2 regions of the Lentzea miocenica genome follow, and region 1 is predicted to be linked to the other one. Evidence: riboswitches for the same ligand, from Rfam matches in the RefSeq annotation. Region 1 holds a riboswitch; the other holds the start of a gene.
What was found. Region 1 has a riboswitch for glycine ahead of gcvH (glycine cleavage system protein GcvH). Riboswitches for the same ligand answer to the same signal wherever they lie in the genome.
Positions count from the first base shown of each region.

Region 2: another riboswitch for glycine. It lies ahead of gcvT (glycine cleavage system aminomethyltransferase GcvT); the one in region 1 lies ahead of gcvH (glycine cleavage system protein GcvH).

Region 1 is NZ_JAXAVW010000009.1:234,375-237,494, forward strand. Features, by position in the region: gene SK803_RS13465 (winged helix-turn-helix transcriptional regulator) at 1-185, shown strand, start outside; gene SK803_RS13470 (L-serine ammonia-lyase) at 201-1,565, opposite strand; gene gcvH (glycine cleavage system protein GcvH) at 1,598-1,978, opposite strand; glycine riboswitch at 2,041-2,134, opposite strand; gene SK803_RS13480 (alpha-L-fucosidase) at 2,284-3,120, shown strand, end outside.
Region 2 is NZ_JAXAVW010000027.1:138,002-141,121, reverse strand. Features, by position in the region: gene glyA (serine hydroxymethyltransferase) at 1-303, opposite strand, end outside; gene gcvT (glycine cleavage system aminomethyltransferase GcvT) at 317-1,411, opposite strand; glycine riboswitch at 1,511-1,601, opposite strand; glycine riboswitch at 1,603-1,693, opposite strand; gene SK803_RS30305 (DUF3817 domain-containing protein) at 1,739-2,041, opposite strand; gene SK803_RS30300 (hypothetical protein) at 2,056-2,436, opposite strand; gene SK803_RS30295 (helix-turn-helix transcriptional regulator) at 2,491-2,985, opposite strand.

The DNA.
Region 1 (3,120 bases):
TGCACGCGCTGGAGCGGGACGGGCTCGTGCACCGCGACGCCCAGCCGACGAACCCGCCGCGCGTCGACTACACCCTCACGCCGCTCGGCCGCGACACCGCCGAGCGGCTGCTCGCGCTGATCCAGATGCTGGAGGCGCGCATGCCGGAGGTGCTGGCGGCCCAGCAGGCGTACGACGCCCGCTAGACCTCCTCACGGCGTTCAGCACTCGATGACGTTCACGGCGAGACCGCCACGTGCGGTCTCCTTGTACTTCACCGACATGTCCTTGCCGGTGTCCCGCATGGTCTTGATGACCTTGTCGAGCGACACGAAGTGCGAACCGTCGCCGCGCAACGCCATCCGCACGGCGGTGATCGCCTTGATCGACGCGACGGCGTTGCGTTCGATGCACGGGATCTGCACCAGGCCGCCGATCGGGTCGCACGTCAGGCCGAGGTTGTGCTCCATCGCGATCTCGGCGGCGTTCTCGACCTGTTCGGGGGTGCCGCCGAGGACTTCGGCGAGCCCGCCGGCGGCCATCGAACAGGCCGAGCCGACCTCGCCCTGACAGCCGACCTCGGCGCCGGAGATCGAGGCGTTCTCCTTGAACAGCACGCCGATCGCGCCCGCCGTGAGCAGGAACCGGACCACGCCGTCGTCGGAGGCTCCCGGCACGAACTTCGTGTAGTAGTGCAGCACCGCGGGCACGATGCCGGCCGCGCCGTTGGTCGGCGCGGTGACGACACGGCCGCCTGCCGCGTTCTCCTCGTTGACCGCCAACGCGAAGAGCGTGACCCAGTCCATGACCCGCAGCGGGTCGGTGACGAAGTGCTCCCGCTCCAGCGTTTTGCGCATCTCGGCGGCGCGGCGGCGGACCTTCAGGCCGCCGGGCAGGACGCCGTGCTCGTTGCAGCCGCGTTCGACGCACTCCTGCATGACGTGCCAGATGTGCAGAAGTCCTTGGCGCACCTCGTCCTCAGTCCGCCACGACAGCTCGTTGGCCATCATGATCTCGCTGATCGACATGCCAGTTTCGCGGCACCGCGCGAGGAGCTGGTCGCCGGTCAGGAACGGGTGCGGCAACGGCGTCGAGTCCGGTTTGATCCGGTCGGTGCCCGAGGCGTTCTCGTCGACGACGAAACCGCCGCCGATCGAGTAGTAGACGGCGCGCTCGACCGACTCGTCGCCGTGGAACGCCTCGAAGCTCATTCCGTTGGGGTGCAACGGAAGCGACTTTCGGCGGTGCATGACGAGATCGCGGTCGTGCACGAAACCGATCTCGTGCGCGCCGCCGAGCCGGAGCCGGCCGCTCGCGACGATCTCCTCGACCCTGACGGCCGCGACCGTCGGGTCGACTTCTTCCGGATGGTTGCCTTCGAGGCCGAGGAACACGGCCTTCGGGCTGCCGTGGCCGTGGCCGGTCGCACCGAGCGAGCCGAACAGCTCGACGCGCACCCGGTCCACTTCGGACACTCGTTCGCCGAGCTTCTCGACGAACATCGCCGCGGCGCGCATCGGTCCGACCGTGTGGGAGCTGGACGGTCCGATGCCGACGGAGAAAAGGTCGAAAACGCTGATCGCCACTGATCAGTCCTTCGTGGTGGTGGGGCGGTCAGTCAGATGTTGGTGAGTTCGGCGTACTTGGCCGCCGTGAGGAGGTTCTCCGCCGACTCGACGCGAACCCGGAACAGCCAGCCGGCGCCGTACGGGTCGTTGTTGACGATCGCCGGGTCGTCGACGACAGCGCTGTTGACCTCGATCACCTCACCGGTGACGGGCGAGAACAGGTCGCTGACTGACTTCGTGGACTCCAGCTCGCCGCAGACCGCGTTGGTGACGACCTTGGCACCGACCTCAGGCAGCTGGACGAAGACGATGTCGCCGAGCGCGTCGGCGGCGTATTCGGTGATTCCGCAGGTCAGGGGGTCCTGGGTGCCCGGCGTCCAGTCGACCCACTCGTGCTCGACGGTGTAGAGCAGGTTCTCGGGGAACTCCACGGCGACTCCTCTGGCTGTGACGGGTCAGGAAACATGCGTCCCCCTCCGCCGTGCAGAGTTGCCTACCCCGAGCGGTCTCGCTGCCTGAGAGTGTGCGGGAGCTTGCCCCTTCGGCGCCCCGACCTGATCGGTCGAGGTCTCTCCCACTCGGGTTCCGGTGCCCAGTGATCAACACTGCGCACCACGGCCGGTCTTCAGTTCTCGACCGCGAACGCTATGTGCGGCCACCGCCAAGTGTCAACGCGAGATGGTTGACATCGGTGAGAGCGCTGCCAGGGTGAGGTGAGGCAGACATCGGAGGTCTCATGCGGAAACCGTTCATCGTCGCCTTGCTCGCCTCACTGGTGCTCACCCCTGTTCCCGCTGCCACCGCGGCCGAGGCACCAGCTCCTGTCACAGTCCCCATCGGCCACCTCTTCGACAACGACGGCATCGACACCGCGTCGGACCGGACCGGCGACTTCGACGGTTCCGGCTATGCCTTCCCGGCGGAGGCACTGCCGTCCGGGCAGGTCACGGCCGACGGCGTGCCGTACCTCTTCCCGGGTAATTCACAGGCCAAGAACAACGCCGTGGCCCTCGGGCAGCGGATCGAGCTTCCGCGCGGCCGTTATCTGACCGCGCACTTCCTGGTGGCGTCCTCGTACGGTGCGGCGGGCGGAACCGCGACCATGCACTACGCGGACGGGTCCACGACGACCGGTTCGATCAGCGGACCTGACTGGTACTCGGGCAGTGGTCCGATCTCCGCGCCGTTCCGGTACTCCCCCGGTGGCACCGACCAGCATCCCGTGTCGATCGGGACCGCCCAGCTCTGGGCAGATCCCCAGAAGGAGGCCGTCGGCATCACGCTGCCGGTGACGAACCCGGCCGTGGAGGGCAAGTCCTCGCTGCACGTGTTCGCGCTGTCCCTCCAACCGGCCGGCAAGGGCGCGGTGCTCGCGGTCCGGTCCGCGCGCAGCACGCCAAAGCTGCCGCGGCTGGGTGGCCAGACGATCGAGGCCACCGTCGTGAACCTCGGTGACCAGTGGGTTTCGAACGTCTCGGTGCGCGCGGAGGGGCTCGGTGTCGTGACGTTGCAACCGGCTCTCGTGCGCCGGCTGGCACCGGGCGAGGAGGCGCGGGTGCGGATCGGGATCCAC
Region 2 (3,120 bases), on a different contig from region 1:
CTGCGCGCCCGAGTGCGGCTGGACGTTGGCGAAGCCGGCGCCGAAGAGCGACTTGATGCGTTCGATGGCCAGGCGCTCGACGACGTCCACGTGCTCGCAGCCGCCGTAGTAGCGGCGGCCGGGGTAGCCCTCGGCGTACTTGTTGGTCAGCACCGAGCCCTGTGCCTGGAGCACCGAGACGGGCGTGAAGTTCTCCGAGGCGATCATCTCGAGGGTGCCCTGCTGGCGCGCCAGCTCGGCGGCAACGGCCTCGGCGACCTCGGGGTCGTACTCCGCGAGGGAGGCGTTGAACTGGTCGGACATCTGGAAGATCTCCCTACTTGGCGCGCTTGTAGAACGGAAGTGCGACGACCTCGACCGGCTGCTTCTTGCCGCGGACGTCGACCAGCAGTGGGGTGCCGGGCTCGGCGCTCGCCCTGGACACGTAGGCCATGGCGACCGAGTAGCCCAGCGTCGGGGACAGGGCGCCCGAGGTGACCTCACCGACGACCTCGTCGCCGTTGAGCACCGCGTAGCCGTGGCGCGGGGCGCGGCGCTCGGGGGTCTTCAGTCCTACCAGTACCGAGTCCACATCGGACTCCGCCACCTTCGCCAGCGCGTCGCGGCCCACGAAGTCGCCCGGCTTCTCGAGCTTCACGACGCGGCCCAGACCGGCGTGATACGGCGTGAGGGAGGTCGTGAGTTCGTTGCCGTACAACGGCATTCCGGCTTCGAGACGCAACGTGTCGCGGCAGCCGAGTCCGCACGGCTTGAGCTCGTGCGACTCACCCGCGGAAAGCAGCGCGGCCCAGACAGCGGGCGCGTCGGCCGGAGCCACGAAGAGCTCGAAGCCCTCCTCGCCCGTGTAACCGGTGCGTGCGAGCAGCGCGTCGACGCCGGCGACGGTGGACGGGTACGAGGCGTAGTACTTGACCGTGGACAGGTCGGTCTCGGTCAGCCCGGACAGGATCTCGACCGACTTCGGGCCCTGGATCGCGATCAGCGCGTAGTCGGTCGACTTGTCCGCGACCTCGACGTCGAAACCGGCGGCGCGCTCGACGAGGGCCTCGGCGACGACGAGGGCGTTGGAGGCGTTCGCGACGACCATGAACTCCTGGTCGCCCAGGCGGTACACGATCAGGTCGTCGATCACGCCGCCGTCGGCCTGGGTGATCATCGTGTAGCGGGCCTTGCCGACGGCCAGCGCGGAGATGTGGCCGACCAGCGCGTAGTCGAGCGCCTCGCCGGCCTGCGGTCCGGTCAGGACGATCTCACCCATGTGCGTGAGATCGAACAGGCCCGCGGTGGTGCGCACGGCGTGGTGCTCGGCGAGCTCGCTGGAGTAGCGCAGCGGCATCCGCCAGCCCGCGAAGTCGGTGAACATCGCGCCGAGCTGCTCGTGCTCGGCGTTCAGAGGCGTGAGGCGGGACATCAGAACGCTCCTCCAGGGTGCGCCGAAGAGCCGGACGCGGCCGGCTGAGGCATCAGAAGAATGACACGGTCCATCGGAGACTCCTCACTAGAGCGAGCCTCCCCCTCTGTCATGAGCCTGAGAGCTTCGCCGCGCGCAGCGCGACTTGCACCGTGGGCGAGGCTGCCGAGCAGCCTGCTTTCCAGAGTTGCCTTCGTCGTGCGGTACCTGTACCTGAGAGATTCCGGGGAGGAGTTGCTCCTTCGGCGCCTCCGCTGAAGGAGGCTCTCCCGCGCGACATCGACGGCCGTGTTCAGTTGTCAGCCCCAGACGCTAGCAGGCCAAACGTCACAGCGGCACGCCCTGCGCAGTCTTCTCGACCACCTTGCGCTCCGCCCAGAACGACAGGAACGGGATGGTGCCGGCGAGCAGCACGAGCGCGGTGCCCTTGATCGACCAGCGCAGCTTCAGCGCCAGGTCGACGGAAAACACCAGGTAGATGGCGTAGAGGAAGCCGTGGATCGGGCCGACGACCTTCATCGCGCCGTCCATGTCCGCGGCGTACTTGAGCACCATCGCCACGACCAGGAGCAGCAGGAAGACTCCGACCACGTAAGCCATGACCCTGAACCGGGTCAACGCACCCTTCATCTGCCCGCCTTCGCTCAACGACCGTCCCGCGCGTTGAGGTTCGCGAGCATGCGGTTGTAGGCCGCGAGCTCCGCGTCTTCTTCGTCGTCGAGGTACTCGACAGGCGCGGGTTTGACGGCGTCAACGGTAGCCACTGGCCTGGGAGCGGCCGCAACCGGCTCGGCTGCGAGATCCGCGTCACGGTTCTGGCGCGCCAAACGGCGGAAACGCCACACCATGAAGGCCGGGAAGAGGCCGAAGAGCGGCCACTGGAGCACGTAGCCGAGGTTCTGGAACGTGCCGCTGGCGGACTCGAAGCGCTGCCACTGCCACCACGCGAGCCCGCAACAGGCGATCAGTGCGACCAGGCAGCCGAGCCCGATCAACACTCGTTGGGGAGTAAGGAGGCCGCGCACGGCCTCCACACTACTTGGATACAGGGCTGCCGCCTCCGACAGCCCGTTCCCTACCTATGCCACGCCGTCCCGGCGCTGCCTCTGCAGACGAGCAACACACCAGGCCGCGGCGGAACCGCGGCGAAGGTGCTGGAGAACCGTCATCGGTCCCAGGCGCCGCCCGAGGTCAGCAGGAGACAGGCCCGCCGCGCGGTAGTCGAGCGCGCGCTGGTCCAACGGGCTGATGCCCGCGTCCCACCACTGCTCGGCCTCTGCGACGTCGCCAACCAGCTGCCAGTAGCTCGCCGCGGCGGCGAGCAGTGCCTCGGGTGCCTCCGGCGCCCGCTTGCGCATCGCGGCCACGTAGGCCGGATCCGCCGAGTCGACCTTGACCAAGCCACGCGACGACCCGCCCCTGCTTCCCCGCTGTGCGGGGATGCCAGGCGCCGAGGGGGGAGCCTCAGCGAGCCATGCGTTCTTGATCCGGTTCACCTCCTGCATCTCTGCGTCATCAGACCGTTCAGCCGCCCACTGCTGCAACAGCTCGTGGACCCCGGAGTCCTCGACCATATGTGCCTCCTCGTCGGTCGGGGATCGGCCATTGCAGCGGAAGGTATTCGGTAGGTCTGACAATCGCCAGACCCTGAATCCCCAGAACACCCGTTACCAGTGCGTGATTGGCCTCTTTCCACCCATCCGGCTCAA